2 linked regions of the Rhodopseudomonas palustris genome follow. The protein of the gene in region 1 interacts with the protein of each later gene in a pairwise test. Links are inferred from orthologs where the notes say so. Each region holds a gene or a part of one and is shown on either strand. Other genes may lie near its edges.

Region 1 (7,657 bases):
CCGGTGATCGAGGCGCTGCGCCGGACCATGGAGAAGATCCACCGCGACCGCGCCATCGAGGTTCGCGCCGAGGTCGCCGCCGGTCTCAAGTTCCGCGGCGAGCGCCAGGATCTTGAGGAGATGGTCGGCAATCTGGTCGACAACGCCTGCAAATGGGCGGCCGGAAGGGTGTTCATCGCCGTCGCGGCGGAACCCGCCGACGAGGACGGCGGGCCGCCGAAGCTGCGGATCGTGGTCGACGACGACGGCTTCGGGCTGTCGGCCGAGCAGCGCGCGCTGGTCGCCCGGCGCGGCAAGCGGCTCGACGAGAGCAAGCCCGGCTCCGGCCTCGGCCTCGCCATTGTGGTCGATCTGGCAGCGCTTTACGGCGGCGAACTGAAGCTCGACAACGCCCCGATCGGCGGGCTCAGGGCCGAGCTGACCCTGCCTGCGGCATAACGTGCCGGCCGCTGCCACAGCGTCGCCAGATTTGCATCTTGTTTTCCTTAACGGTTATGGATGTAGGCTGAACGCCTTCGGGGAGCCGTTGGGGATGACGATGACGTTTCGGTGGGGCAAGTCGATGTTGCTGCTCGCCGGCGCGCTGGCGCTGGCCGGATGCGACCGCACGTCGGGGCTGGTCGCCCGGGTGGATTCCTTCACCAGCACCGCGACCTCGGATTTCGGCCGCAATGACGGCAGCGCCGCGGTCGATGCCGCCGCGATGGGCGGTCTGATCGGGCCGAAGATCGGCGCGCTGCTGAATGCCGAAGACCGCCGGCTGGCCTATGCGGCCGAGCTGGAAGCGCTCGATCGCGGCGAATCCGGCGCGCCGGTGGCGTGGAAGAACGCCGCCTCCGGCCGCTACGGCAACATCGTGCCGGGGCCGGCCTATCTGAAACAGGGCGTCACCTGCCGCGGCTTCTCGCATGCGGTGACGGTCGGCCAGCAGATCGAAATCTCCCGCGGCACCGCCTGCCGCGCCCATGACGGCGCACCCTGGACGGCGCAGGGCTGAGGCTGAGGCCATCCGCTGCGTGCTGGAATGTGATGGTTGCCAGCACGTTGGCGGCATGACCGGCAGTTCCGGCGGAGCGTGAATGCGGTGACCTCGCCGGTCACCTCAACCCCTTCTTAATATCGCCGTGGCTATCTCTGGGGACAGCGCCGTGGCGCGACGGGCACCGTGCGACCGGTGCGCTGTTCGACGCGTGCGGACAGCCTGCAACCCCATGGGCGCATGAGCCAGACACCGACCGAAAAGCTGAGAGACTATCTCTCCCAGCTCCCGCCGCAGTCCCAGGCGCTGCTGATGCGGGAATTCGAGCGCGCGCTGGAGCGCGGCGACGACGTGGCGGTCGCCAGCTTCGTGCTGGAGGAGTTGCGCAAGATCGTCCGAGGCTCCGACGACGACAGCCGCCCCCGCAGCGACGATCCGGCGCGGCTGATGTTCCGGGTGCTGGAGCCGTTCCTGATCGATCCCAAGGAGACCCCGCGCCCGGGCCAGATCCGGCGCTCGTCGCTGACCTCGGTATGGCAGTGGCTCGAGCGCGAGGGGATGCCCGATCAGATCCGCGAGTTCGAGGCGGCGCTGATCGGCCTGCGCGGCGCGCCGGCGTCCCAGGTCGAACAGCAGGTCCGCAAGCTGCAGCAGGCCGCCGCCGCCGCAATCGAGAAACTGATCAATCCCGAGGCCGGCGTCGACCGCCAGCGCGCGATGTCGCGGGTCGGGCCACCGTCGGTGATCGAGGATCTCGCCCCGATCGGCGCCGTGCTGAAGAACCGCGACGCGATCGACAGCTTCAACGGCAAGCTCTCCAGCAACCTGCGGGTGTTCGGCGACAGCCAGGTCAATTCGATGATCGCCGCGCTCAACGTGCCGGGCCTGCAGACGCCGATCCTGCTGCCGTTCGCGCTGACGCTGATCCTCGGCCATCTCAACCAGCCGTGGCAGATCGTGCGGCTGGCGATCAAGGTCGCCGGCTCCGACGACGAGATCAAGGTCGCGGCCACGCCCTACGGCGTTGCGGTCACCATGGCGGTTCAGGATCTGGCGCGGCTCACCGCCGATCTGCGCGAGGAGATCCGCCGCGGCCACTACGGCAACGTCGCCGAAAACCTGAAAGTGATCCACGACGGCGTTCGCGGTCTGCGCACCGAACTCGACATCCGCAGCGACTCGGCCTGGGGCAAGCAGCTCGCCGCGATCCGCGTCGAAATCTCCAACGCCGTGAAGTCGGAGATCGAGAGCGTGCCCGGCCGGGTTCGCCGGCTGCTGCGCCAGCGTCCGGACAAGGACATCGCCAGCGGCGCCAAGCTCGACCAGATCGAGGTCGACGAGGCGGTGGCGCTGATCGATTTCGTCGCCGTGTGCCGCACCTATGCCAGCGAACTGGCGATCAACGAAGTGACGCAGCGGACCTATTCCGAGCTGCAGCAATATGTCGAGAAATCCACCGACGCGCTGGTGCAGTCGCTGCGCGGCTCCGACCCCCGGGTGAAGCCGTTCCGGCATCAGCAGGCCCAGGCCGCGGTCCGGTTCTGCGAATTGCTGTTCAGCCAGGACTACGCCTCGCTGATGAGCCGCGCGGTCGAAAACGCCATGGTCGTGGTGGAACGCAAGCCGGCGGCGCGGGCGGGCTGAGCTCCCCTTTGATTCAAATCAAGTTTCGTCCCCTGCGGCGGCTTATCCGGTGCCGCAAATGTCAATTGCGGCTATCGTCCGACCATGGTGTAACCCGCCCGGCTTTTCGACCCGCCGGGCCGGTGCCGCGGCCCTTTAGTCCTCACCCCGGAATCCCGCTCGAATGGCGCTCTGGTTTGTGTTCGCGATGATGACGGCCGTAGCGGTGTTCGCCGTGCTTTGGCCGCTCGGGCGCAGCGTCAAGGCGCAGCGCGACGGCAGCGAGGCGGCAGTCTACAAGGACCAGCTCGCCGAGGTCGATCGCGACGCCGCGGTCGGGCTGATCGGCTCGTCCGAAGCCGCAGCCGCCAAGGTTGAGATCGGCCGCCGGCTGCTCGCCAGCGCCGAGACCGAACGCGCCACGCCGACCACGGCCCGGCCCGGGCCGCGCCGTGCGGTGGCGGTGCTCGCGCTGATCGGGCTGCCGGTGCTGGCGGCGGCGGTTTATCTGCCGCTCGGCTCGCCGTCGCAGCCCGACGAGCCGCTATTCGCGCGCGCCAAGGCGCCGCCGAATTCGCAGCCGCTCGAGAATCTGGTGGCCCAGGTCGAGGCGCATCTGGAGAAGAACCCGACCGACGGCCGCGGCTGGACCGTGCTGGCGCCGGTGCTGGCCAAGACCGGCCGGTTCGCCGACGCCGCGCGCGCCTATCGCAATTCGATCACCTATGCGGGCGACACCGCCGATCGTCGCGCCGATCTCGGCGAGGTGCTGACCTCGGCGGCGGGCGGCGTGGTGACGGCAGACGCCAAGACCGAATTCGAACGCGCCGTCGCGCTCAATCCCGACGACGCCAAGGCGCGCTATTTCCTCGGCCTCGCCGCCGAGCAGGACGGCCGGTCGAAGGACGCCGCGACGATGTGGCGGGCGATGCTGGAGAAGGCGCCGGCCGATGCGCCGTGGCGGTCGATGTTGCAGGCCGAGCTCGCCCGCGTCGATGGCACTGCGCAGCCGGCGACGCCGGAGAGCGTCGCCGCGGCGATGCAGAACATGAGCGAGGCCGATCGGGCCGCGATGATCCAGGGCATGGTCGGCAAGCTCGCCGCCAGGCTGAAGCAGAACGGCGACGACGTCGACGGCTGGCTGCGGCTGGTGCGCGCCTATATGGTGCTCGGCGACACCGAGAAGGCTAGGAGCGCGCAGACCGAGGCGCGTCAGGCGGTGGCCGGCAAACCCGAGCGGCTGAAACAGCTCAACGACGGCCTCAGGAGCCTCGGGCTCGACGGCTGACGATCGCTGCACGAACGATGTGGTTTTTCGACATCTTCGTCAGACAAAGACTCCGAAGCGGCGCGGTGGAGCGCCACTTTCGAACATCCGGTAGAGGACGCCGAGGCGAACGGACCATGACGCGTAAACAGCGGCGGTTGTTGATGATCGGGGGCGCCGGGGTGGTGCTCGTGGTGGCTGTTGGGCTGGTGCTCAACGCGATGCGTGACTCCATCGTGTTCTTTTCGACCCCCAAGATGGTGGCGGAGCAGCAGATCGCCGCCGGCAAGCGGTTCCGGCTCGGCGGCGTGGTCGAGCCCGGCTCGCTGCAGCGCGGCGAGCAACTGAAGGTGTCGTTCAAGGTCACCGACGGCGGCGCGACGCTGCCGGTCGCCTACAAGGGCATCCTGCCCGACCTGTTCCGCGAAGGGCAGGGCGTGATCGCCGAAGGCGCGCTCGACGCCGCCGGCGTGTTCGAAGCCGACACCGTGCTGGCCAAGCACGACGAGAACTACATGCCCAAGGAGGTCGCCGACGCCTTGAAGAAGGACGGCCACTGGAAGGACGATTACGGCAAGAAGTCGCCTGATCAGACCACGGCGGGGCAGGCCTCCGCCGACGCGGCGGAGGGCCGCAAATGATCGCCGAGGCAGGGCACTACGCACTCGTCCTGGCGCTCGCTCTGGCGCTGATCCAGTCCACCGTGCCGGTGCTCGGCGCGCGTCTCAACGACGGCGGCCTGATGAACGTCGCGCGCTCGACCGCGCTGGTGCAGTTCGTCTTCGTCGCCGCGTCGTTCGGCGCGCTGGTGTGGCTCAACGTCACCTCCGATTTCTCGGTGGTGAACGTCTACGAGAACTCGCACTCGATGAAGCCGCTGCTCTACAAGATCACCGGCGTGTGGGGAAACCACGAAGGCTCGATGCTGCTGTGGGTGGCGATCCTGGCGCTGTTCGGCGCGCTGGTCGCCGCGCTCGGCAGCAACCTGCCGCTGTCGCTGCGCGCCCACGTGCTGGCGGTGCAGGGCTGGATCGCGACCGCGTTCTATCTGTTCATCCTGATCACCTCGAACCCGTTCCTGCGGATTCCCAATCCGCCGATGGAAGGCCGCGATCTCAATCCGGTGCTGCAGGACATCGGTCTCGCGCTGCATCCGCCGCTGCTGTATCTCGGCTATGTCGGGTTCTCGATCTCGTTCTCGTTCGCCGCCGCGGCGCTGATCGAAGGCCGGCTCGACGCCGCCTGGGCGCGCTGGGTGCGGCCGTGGACGCTGATCGCCTGGGTCTGCCTCACCCTCGGCATCGCGATGGGCTCGTATTGGGCCTACTACGAACTCGGCTGGGGCGGCTGGTGGTTCTGGGACCCGGTCGAAAACGCCTCGCTGATGCCGTGGCTCGCCGGCATCGCGCTGCTGCATTCGGCGCTGGTGATGGAGAAGCGCAACGCGCTGAAGGTCTGGACCATCCTGCTGTCGATCCTGACCTTCTCGCTGTCGCTGCTCGGCACCTTCCTGGTCCGCTCCGGCGTGCTGACCTCGGTGCACGCCTTCGCCACCGATCCCAGCCGCGGCGTGTTCATCCTGGTGATCCTGTGCGTGTTCATCGGCGGCAGCCTGACGCTGTTCGCCTGGCGCGCCTCGGCGCTGAAGCAGGGCGGACTGTTCGCGCCGATCTCGCGCGAGGGCTCGCTGGTCCTGAACAACCTGTTCCTGACCACCGCCTGCGCCACGGTGTTCGTCGGCACGCTGTATCCACTGGCGCTGGAAGTGCTGACCGGCGACAAGATCTCGGTCGGCGCGCCGTTCTTCAATCTCACTTTCGGTCCGCTGATGGTGCCGCTGCTGGTCGCTGTGCCGTTCGGTCCGCTGCTGGCCTGGAAGCGCGGCGATCTGGTCGCCGCGGCGCAGCGGCTGATCGCCGCCGGCGTGGTGGCGCTGCTGGCCGTCGCCTTCGTCTACGCCTGGGTCCATGGCGGCGCGGTGCTGGCGCCGCTGGCCATCGGCCTTGCGGTGTTCGTGATCATCGGCGCGCTGGTCGATATCGTCGAGCGCATCGGCCTGTTCCGCAATCCGCTGTCGATCTCGCTGCGCCGCGCCGCCGGCCTGCCGCGCTCGGCCTGGGGCACGATGTTCGCCCATGCGGCGCTCGGCGTGACGCTGATCGGCATCGTCTGCGAGAGCACCTGGAACACCGAATACATCGCCGCGATGAAGCCCGGCGACAGCACCAGGCTCGCCGGCTACGAATTCAAATTCGAGGGCGCCAATCAGCGCCAGGGGCCGAACTATCGCGAACTGCTGACGCGGTTCACCGTCACCGAGGGCGGCCGGCCGGTCGGCGTGATGACGCCGTCGAAACGCAGCTTCGTCACCCGCGGCACCTCGACCACCGAAGCAGCGCTGCTGACCCGCGGCCTCAGCCAGCTCTACGTCTCGCTCGGCGATCTCAACGATCAGGGCGCCGTGACGGTGCGGATGTATCACAAGCCGATGGTGCTGCTGATCTGGTTCGGCCCGCTCCTGATGGCGCTGGGCGGCGTCCTGTCGCTGTCCGATCGCCGGCTCCGGGTCGGCGCACCGAAGCCCGCCAAAGCGCCGCGCGCGCTGCAGCCGGCGGAGTAGGGTGGAGAGACCGATGCGGAAACTGATTGCCGCTCTGCTTATCGTGGCCGCGACGGCCTTCGCGGCCCCGCTGGCGCACGCGGTGCAGCCCGACGAGGTGATGGCCGATCCGGCCAAGGAGGCGCGGGCGCGTGAATTGTCGCGCGAACTGCGCTGCATGGTGTGTCAGAACCAGTCGATCGACGATTCCGACGCGACGCTGGCCAAGGATCTGCGCCTCCTGGTGCGCGAGCGGATCGCCGCCGGCGACAGCAACAGGCAGGTGATCGACTATCTGGTGGAGCGCTACGGCGAGTTCGTGCTGCTGAAGCCGCGGTTCGAGCTGCACACGCTGCTGCTGTGGCTGGTGCCGCCGCTGGTGCTGGTCGGCGGCGGGCTCGGGCTGTGGCTGCACATCCGCCGCCGCGGCCGCGACACCGCCCGCGTCGGCGAAGCCCCGAAGCCGCTCAGCGCCGACGAGCAGGCGCGGCTGGACAAGCTGCTGGAGCAGGGGACGGACCGGGCTTCGTGATCAGACCGCAGGGTTTGGCGCTTCGGTAAATCATCCCGGGTCGCCGCCGCCGAACGCAGCTTGGCACCCCAGCGGAGACCGGCGACGAGGGGAGCGGTGCGGTGGGCCAAGACGCGAGTCCCGTGTTCTCCGCCAGAGGCCTGTGCAAGACCTACGGGTCTGGCGAGGCGATCGTCTATGCGCTGCGCGACCTCGACCTCGACATCTGGAACGGCGAATTCGTCGTGCTGCTGGGTCCGTCTGGATCCGGCAAATCGACCCTGCTCAACATTCTTGGCGGGCTCGACGCGCCGACCTCCGGGCACGCCAGCTGGCGCGACCACGAGTTGACCGGCGCGAGCGAAGCGGAATTGACGCGCTACCGGCGCGAGCACGTCGGGTTCGTGTTCCAGTTCTACAATCTCATCCCGAGCCTCACGGTCGAAGAGAACGTCGGACTGGTGGCAAGCATCGCCGAAAATCCGATGAAGCCGGTCGAGGCGCTGGCGCTGGTCGGTCTCTCGCATCGGCTCCGGCACTTCCCATCGCAGCTCTCGGGCGGCGAGCAGCAGCGCGTCGCAGTCGCCCGCGCCATCGTCAAACGGCCGGATGCGCTGCTGTGCGACGAGCCGACTGGCGCGCTCGATGTCGAGACCGGCAAGCTGGTACTGGCTGCGC
Region 2 (7,689 bases), 3.3 Mb from region 1 along the record:
GCCTTGCGATGGCGGCCGAGCACCAGGCAGCCGGAGGTGTCCCGATCGAGCCGATGCGCCAGCACCGGGGGGCGCGGCAATCCGTAGCGGAGCGCGTCGAACGAGGCTTCCAGGTTCGGGCCGCCCTTGGGGCCGCGATGCACCGGCAAACCGGGCGGTTTGTCGATCACCAGCATCAGCCCGTCGCGATACAGCACGCGCGCCTGGATCTCGTCCGCGGTCAGTTCCGGCACGTCGAATTGATCGGGGTGGCTTTCGTTCATGGCACGAAACGGCTAACACAGCGCCCTGATGAGCGACACTCCGGAAAATTCGAAACAGAGCTGGTGGCGGCGGCTGTCCAGCGGCTTGAAGCGCACCTCGAGTTCGATCGGGACGGCGCTGTCGGAATTCGTTTCCAAGCGCAAGCTCGATCGGGCGATGCTCGAGGAGATCGAGGACGTCCTGCTGCGAGCCGATCTCGGCGCCGAGGTAGCGTCGCGGATCGCCAGCGCGGTCGGCGAGGGCCGCTACGACAAGATGATCTCGGCCAGCGACGTCAAAGAGATCGTCGCCGCGGAGGTCGAGAAGGTGCTGGCGCCGGTGGCGCAGCCGCTCGTCGTCGATGCCGGGAAGAAACCGTTCGTGGTGCTGATGGTCGGGGTCAACGGCTCCGGCAAGACCACCACCATAGGCAAGCTGTCGGCGCGGTTCGCGTCCGAGGGCCACAAGGTGATGCTGGCCGCCGGCGATACCTTCCGGGCTGCGGCGATCGATCAGCTCAAGGTCTGGGGCGAGCGCACCGGCACGCCGGTTGTGGCGGGCGCGCAGGGCTCCGACGCGGCCGGTCTGGCCTTCAACGCGCTGACGGCGGCGAAGGAGCAGGGCCGCGACGTGCTGCTGATCGACACCGCCGGGCGGTTGCAGAACCGCACCGAGCTGATGAGCGAGCTCGAAAAAGTGGTGCGGGTGATCAAGAAGGTCGATGCGACCGCGCCGCACGCGGTGCTGCTGGTGCTCGACGCCACCGTCGGCCAGAACGCGCTGTCGCAGGTCGAAGCATTCACCAAGACCGCCGGCGTCACCGGGCTGGTGATGACCAAGCTCGACGGCACCGCCCGCGGCGGCATCCTGGTGGCGATCGCCGAGAAGCACAAACTGCCGGTGCATTTCATCGGCGTCGGCGAAGGGGTCGACGACCTGTCGCCGTTCACCGCGCGCGATTTCGCCAAGGCGATCGCCGGCACGGAGGCCGCATGAGCGACGAGCTCCTCGAGAAGAACCGGCCGCATCCGCTGTTCAAACTGGCGACCGAGCTCGGCCCGCTGCTGGTGTTCTTCGTCGTCAACGCCAAGTTCAATCTGTTCGCCGCCACCGGCGCCTTCATGGTCGCGGTGGTGGCCGCGATGATCGCGTCCTATGCGGTCACCCGGCACGTTCCGGTCATGGCGCTGGTGACCGCGGTGGTGGTGCTGGTGTTCGGCACCCTGACGCTGGTGCTGCACGACGAGACCTTCATCAAGATGAAGCCGACCATCGTGTACGCGCTGTTCGCTGCGGTGCTCGGCGGCGGCCTGCTGTTCGGCCGCTCGTTCATCGCCATCATGTTCGATCAGGTGTTCAACCTGACGGCGCAGGGCTGGCGCAAGCTGACGCTGCGTTGGGCGTTGTTCTTCTTCGCCATGGCCCTGCTCAACGAAGCGGTCTGGCGGACGCAGTCGACCGACTTCTGGGTCAATTTCAAGGTATTCGGCATGGTGCCGCTGACCATGCTGTTCGCGATGACGCAAATGCCGCTGATCAAGCGCTACGCGGCCGAACCGGCGACGCTCGAACAGAGCGCCGCCGGCGAAGGCGACGTGTCGGGGCGCTGACCGCGATCCCCTCTTCCCGGCTTCGCCTCGCTTACTTCTGCTTGGCGATGATCTTGTCCTTGATGCCGTCGTAGGTCTTCTGCGGCACGATCTTCTTGTGCACCAGTTCGTCCTTGCCCTTGTAGGGCCGGCCCTTGATGATTGCGGCCGAGTACGCCTTGCCGACGCCGGGCAGTGCATCGAGCTGTTCGGCGGTCGCTGAATTGATGTCGAGGGGCTCGGTCTTCTCGGACTTCGCCGGGGCTGCCGCCTTGCTGTCGGCTTTCGGCGGAGGGGTCATCTTGTCGGATTTGGCGGTCGGCGGCGTGGCCGGCTGAGGCGCCTGCGCCATCGCGGGCGCGGCGGCGAACAGGCCGAGCGCGACGGCGGCGGCGAGCGGGGCGAGCGTGAGACGACGCAAAGTCGAAATACTCATCGGATGTCCCTCCAGAGGACGTTGTTAGTAACGTCCGAAAGCTCATCCGGATTCGTGGCGCCGCAATGGCGCTGCGATGAACGGCCGATAAACGGTCCGATTTATTTCTCGGAGGGTATTCGGCCGTGCTAACAGGCCGATCAGCTCTGCGGCGCCGCGAGCGCCTTGGCGATCTCGGGCTTCAAGACCTTCTCGAGGTTGTCCGGAGTGATCGGGCCGACCAGCTTGTAGGCGATCCTGCCGTCGCGGCCGACCACGAAGGTTTCCGGCACGCCGTACACCCCCCATTCGATCGCGGCGCGGCCGGAGACGTCGACCCCCACCGCGGCGAACGGGTTGCCGTAGCGGCCGAGGAAGCGGCGGGCGTTGTCCGGCTTGTCCTTGTAGTCGATCCCGACGAGCTGAATCCGGCTGTCTTCCGCCAGCGTCATCAGCAGCGGCGCCTCGTCGTGGCAGGGCACGCACCAGGACGCCCAGACGTTGACGACGCTGACCCTGCCCTTGAACATCGCCGGATCGAGACCGGCGACCTGGGTGCCGTCGCGGCTCAGGCCTTCCAGCGGCGGCAGCGGGGTCTGCGGCGCCGGCCGGCCGATCAGCGCCGACGGGATCCGCGATACGTCGCTGTCGCCGAGCCGAAACCAGAACAACACCGCCAGCCCGGCGAACAGCAGCGCCGGCAGCACCACCAGCCAGGAACGGCGCTTCGACGAGGCGGGGTCGAGGGTGTCGGTCATGATGATCCGTCGGGTTCAGTGGTCGGTGGCGCTGCGGCCGGAACGGCGCACGGCGCCGCGCGCTTCGAGGTCGCGCAGCCGCGCCTTCTGCTTGCGATAGTCGAGCACCACCCAGCCGATCAGCAGCAGCACCACGATCGCGGTCGCGGCGTAGGACGAGACGATGAAGTCCGCGTATTTGCCGAACATCACGCCGCCTCGGCCCGGCTGGCCTGCAGCATCTGCAGCGAGCGGACTCGCCGTCGCAGGATTTCGTTGCGCATCGCCGCCAGATGCAAGGTCAGAAACAGCAGCGAAAATCCGATCGCGGTGACCAGCAGCGGGATCAGGAACGCCTTGTCGAGCGTCGATCCGCCCATCCGCACCACCGAGGCCGGCTGGTGCAGCGTATTCCACCAGTCGACGGAGAACTTGATGATCGGCAGGTTGATGGCGCCGACCAGGGTCAGCACCGCCGCGGCGCGCGCCGCGCGCGACGGATCCTCGACCGCGCGCCACAGCGCGATCAGGCCGAGATACATCAGAAACAGCACCAGCATCGAGGTCAGCCGGGCATCCCATTCCCAATAGGTGCCCCACATCGGCCGGCCCCACAGCGAGCCGGTGACCAGCGCCAGAAACGTGAAGGCCGCGCCGATCGGCGCCGCAGTCTTGGCGGCGACGTCGGCGAGCGGATGCCGCCACACCAGGGTGCCGAGCGCGGCGATGCTCATCACCCCCCAGACGGCCATCGCCAGCCAGGCGTTCGGCACGTGCACGAACATGATCTTGACGGTGGCGCCCTGCTGGTAGTCGTCCGGCGCCAGCATCGCCTGGGTGAGGCCGGCCGCCAACGCCAATGCGGTCGCGGCCGCCAGCCACGGCAGCAGGCGCCCTGCCAGCGTCAGGAACCGGGTCGGATTGGCGAGTTCGGTCAGCTTCATGACGTCCCTGATAATGTCCGGGACCGGCGCAGGCAATGACGTGGGTCAGATCAGGGGCGACTTCCGAAGGAGTTGATCGGCGGTGAAGCGCCTGCGCGCGGGTGCGAATCCGGCGTGTCGCGGGTCCGAACCGACGGCATCGGCACCGAACCAACGACGCTGCGCCTGTTCTAGTCCAGGCCCTGCCTCAGGCTGGCGGCAGCGGCGAACGGGCCGATCACCAGGCTGAGCAGCGAGATCGCGCACAGGATCGAAAACGGCGTGCCGAACGACACCGGGCCGACGATCGCCGCCTGGGAGGCCGAAACGCCGAAGATCAGCACTGGGATCGACAGCGGCAGCACCAGAACGGCCAGCAGCAGGCCGCCGCGGCGAAGCGTCACCGCCAGCGCGGCGCCGATCATGCCGGTGAAGGTCAGCGCCGGGGTGCCGGCCAGCAGCGTCGCCATCACGGCCAGCGATGCGCTGCCGTCGAGGTTGAGCAGCAGGCCGAGTACCGGGGTCGCGACGATCAGCGGCAGCCCTGCCGCCAGCCAATGCGCCAGCGCCTTGGCGGCGCAGGTCAGCTCCAGCGGCGTGCGGCTCATCACGATCAGGTCGAGAGAGCCGTCCTCGGCGTCGGCGGTGAACAGCCGGTCGAGCGTCAGCAGGCTGGCGAGCAGCGCGCCGAGCCACAGGATCGCCGGCCCGAGCCGCTTCAAGAGCGCAAGGTCCGGGCCGACCGCGAACGGCATCAGCACCACCACGGTGAGGAAGAACAGCACCCCGATCAGCGCGCCGCCGCCGACCCGGAGCGCGATCCTGATATCGCGGCGAATGATGGCGCCGAGCGCGGTCATGCAGAGGCTCCGATCCGCTGCTCGCGCACCGGAATGCCGAGAGGCGTGTGGGTGGCGGCGACGATGATGCCGCCGCCGGCGAGGTGATCCTGCATCAAGCCGACAAACAGCTCCTGGCCTTTGACGTCGAGCGCGGAGGTCGGCTCATCCAGCAGCCAGATCGGCCGCCGGACCACCAGCAGCCGGGCGATCGACAATCGCCGCCGCTGCCCTGCGGACAGATACGCCGCCGGCAGCTCGGCCGCGTGGCCGAGCCCGACCGCCTTGATGGCGGAGCTGAGGTCGGTGCGGTCGCCGCCGAGAAAGTCGCGCCAGAACCCGAGATTTTCGGCGACGCTGAGCGACGGCTTGAGCGCGTCGCGGTGGCCGAGATAGTGCGCCTGTTCGGCGACCGGCGTATCCGGTTCCCCGCCGTCGAGCGTGATGGTTCCGGCCTCCGGTGTCAGCAGCCCGGCGATCAGCCGCAACAACGATGTCTTGCCGGCGCCGTTGTGGCCGACCAGCGCCAGTGCCTCGCCGCCGCTTGCATCGAAGGCGAGCCCGGCGAATACCTCGCGGCCACCTCGTACACATCGTAAGTCGCGCCCCGACAGCCGCATGCATCCCAACCTGTTCCGCCCCGGGATCGGAACGGCCTGCTCACAAATCGATGCGCTCGCCTGTCATTGTCGAACTGGCGGCGCAATTGGAAAGGTTCTATAAGCCGGAACTTGATGCAGCACACGATCGGCGCCTGCAAGCCGGACGGCCTGCCCCTCCGGAGCCAGCATACAAGCTCGCCCCATCGACAACGATAATCTGGGACCCGCCTTACATGACCTCGCTCGACAGCTTCAAATGCCGGAAGATCCTCAAGGTCGGCAGCAAGTCTTACGTCTATTACAGCCTGCCCACCGCCGAGAAGAATGGTCTGAAGGGGATTTCCCGTCTGCCCTATTCGATGAAGGTGCTGCTGGAAAACCTGCTGCGCAACGAGGACGACCGCACCGTCAAGAAGGCCGACATCATGGCGGTCGCCAAGTGGATGCGGAAGAAGGCGCTGGAGCACGAGATCGCCTTCCGCCCGGCGCGCGTGCTGATGCAGGACTTCACCGGCGTGCCGGCGGTGGTCGATCTGGCGGCGATGCGCAACGCGATGCAGAAGCTCGGTGGCTCGGCCGAGAAGATCAACCCGCTGGTACCGGTCGATCTCGTCATCGACCATTCGGTGATCGTCAACTTCTTCGGTAACAACCAGGCTTTCAAGAAGAACGTTGCCGAGGAGTACAAGCAGAACCAGGAGCGCTACGAGTTCCTGAAGTGGGGTCAGAAGGCGTTCTCGAACTTCTCGGTGGTGCCGCCCGGCACCGGCATCTGCCACCAGGTCAATCTCGAGTACCTGGCGCAGACGGTCTGGACCAAGAAGGAGAAGATGACCATCGGCCGCAAGACCGGCACCTTCGAGGTCGCCTATCCGGATACGCTGGTCGGTACCGACTCGCACACCACCATGGTCAACGGTCTCGCCGTGCTCGGCTGGGGCGTCGGCGGCATCGAGGCGGAAGCTGCGATGCTCGGCCAGCCGCTGTCGATGCTGTTGCCCGAAGTGGTCGGCTTCAAGCTCAAGGGTGCGCTCAAGGAAGGCGTCACCGCCACCGATCTGGTGCTGACCGTCACCCAGATGCTGCGCAAGCAGGGCGTGGTCGGCAAGTTCGTCGAGTTCTTCGGCCCGGGCCTCGATCATCTCTCGGTCGCCGACAAATCGACCATCGCCAACATGGCGCCGGAATACGGCGCGACCTGCGGCTTCTTCCCGGTCGACAGCGAAACCCTCGACTATTTGAAGACCTCCGGCCGCGCCTCGGCGCGCGTCGCGCTGGTCGAGAAATACGCCAAGGCGCAGGGCCTGTTCCGCACCGCCAAGTCGCCGGACCCGGTGTTCACCGTGACGCTGACGCTCGACCTCGCTGACGTGGTGCCGTCGCTGGCCGGACCGAAGCGTCCCGAGGGCCGCGTCGCGCTGCCGGCGGTAGCGGAAGGCTTCACCACGGCGATGGACGCCGAATACAAGAAGGCGCTGGACGGCGCCCGCTACAAGGTCGAAGGCCGTAATTTCGACCTCGGCCACGGTGATGTGGTGATCGCAGCGATCACGTCCTGCACCAACACCTCGAATCCGAGCGTGCTGATCGGTGCCGGCCTGCTGGCGCGCAACGCCGCCGCCAAGGGCCTCAAGGCGGCGCCGTGGGTGAAGACTTCGCTGGCGCCCGGTTCGCAGGTCGTCGCCGAGTACCTCGCGAATTCCGGTCTGCAGAAGGATCTCGACAAGGTCGGCTTCAACCTCGTCGGCTTCGGCTGCACCACCTGCATCGGCAATTCCGGCCCGCTGCCGGAGGAGATCTCGAAGTCGATCAACGACAACGGCATCGTCGCTGCGGCCGTGCTGTCGGGCAACCGCAACTTCGAAGGCCGCGTCTCGCCCGACGTGCAGGCGAACTACCTCGCTTCGCCGCCGCTGGTGGTGGCCTACGCGCTGGCCGGTTCGGTCACCAAGAACCTCGCGGTCGATCCGATCGGCACCGGTCGCGACGGCAAGCCGGTGTACTTGAAGGACATCTGGCCGACCACCAAGGAGATCAACGCCTTCGTCAAGAAGTACGTCACCTCCAAGGTGTTCAAGGCGCGCTACGCCGACGTGTTCAAGGGCGATACCAACTGGCGCAAGATCAAGACGGTCGAGAGCGAGACCTACAAGTGGAACATGGGCTCGACCTACGTGCAGAACCCGCCGTATTTCGAGGGCATGACCAAGCAGCCCGAGCCGATCACCGATATGGTCGACGCCCGCATCCTTGCGCTGTTCGGCGACAAGATCACCACCGATCACATCTCGCCGGCCGGTTCGATCAAGCTGACCTCGCCTGCCGGCAAGTACCTGACCGA

The links.
Region 2: the proteins of ccmE (region 1) and FLL57_RS20655 interact in binary tests that used the Escherichia coli proteins (3 or more experiments, as listed by UniProt). The link is inferred for Rhodopseudomonas palustris from one-to-one orthologs.

The regions. Positions count from the first base shown.
Region 1 is NZ_CP041387.1:1,225,063-1,232,719, forward strand. The notes cover bases 2,856-5,758. They hold ccmE (cytochrome c maturation protein CcmE), read left to right. Parts: upstream 2,856-4,006; coding sequence 4,007-4,510; downstream 4,511-5,758. Other genes in these bases: ccmI (c-type cytochrome biogenesis protein CcmI), read left to right, coding at 2,856-3,890; FLL57_RS05615 (heme lyase CcmF/NrfE family subunit), read left to right, coding at 4,507-5,758. In the rest of the region: FLL57_RS05590 (sensor histidine kinase), read left to right, coding at 1-438; FLL57_RS05595 (RT0821/Lpp0805 family surface protein), read left to right, coding at 533-997; FLL57_RS05600 (hypothetical protein), read left to right, coding at 1,220-2,623; more of ccmI, read left to right, coding at 2,787-2,855; more of FLL57_RS05615, read left to right, coding at 5,759-6,489; FLL57_RS05620 (cytochrome c-type biogenesis protein), read left to right, coding at 6,503-7,000; FLL57_RS05625 (ABC transporter ATP-binding protein), read left to right, coding at 7,123-7,657. UniProt on the Escherichia coli protein: Heme chaperone required for the biogenesis of c-type cytochromes. Transiently binds heme delivered by CcmC and transfers the heme to apo-cytochromes in a process facilitated by CcmF and CcmH.
Region 2 is NZ_CP041387.1:4,483,340-4,491,028, reverse strand. What follows is about bases 2,062-4,996. They hold FLL57_RS20655 (heme ABC transporter permease), read right to left. Parts: upstream 3,929-4,996; coding sequence 3,194-3,928; downstream 2,062-3,193. Other genes in these bases: ccmA (heme ABC exporter ATP-binding protein CcmA), read right to left, coding at 4,764-4,996; ccmB (heme exporter protein CcmB), read right to left, coding at 4,099-4,767; ccmD (heme exporter protein CcmD), read right to left, coding at 3,021-3,194; FLL57_RS20665 (DsbE family thiol:disulfide interchange protein), read right to left, coding at 2,409-3,005; FLL57_RS20670 (ComEA family DNA-binding protein), read right to left, coding at 2,062-2,268. In the rest of the region: FLL57_RS20685 (RluA family pseudouridine synthase), read right to left, coding at 1-263; signal recognition particle-docking protein FtsY, read left to right, coding at 292-1,239; FLL57_RS20675 (septation protein A), read left to right, coding at 1,236-1,853; more of FLL57_RS20670, read right to left, coding at 1,885-2,061; more of ccmA, read right to left, coding at 4,997-5,366; aconitate hydratase AcnA, read left to right, coding at 5,582-7,689. UniProt on the Escherichia coli protein: Required for the export of heme to the periplasm for the biogenesis of c-type cytochromes.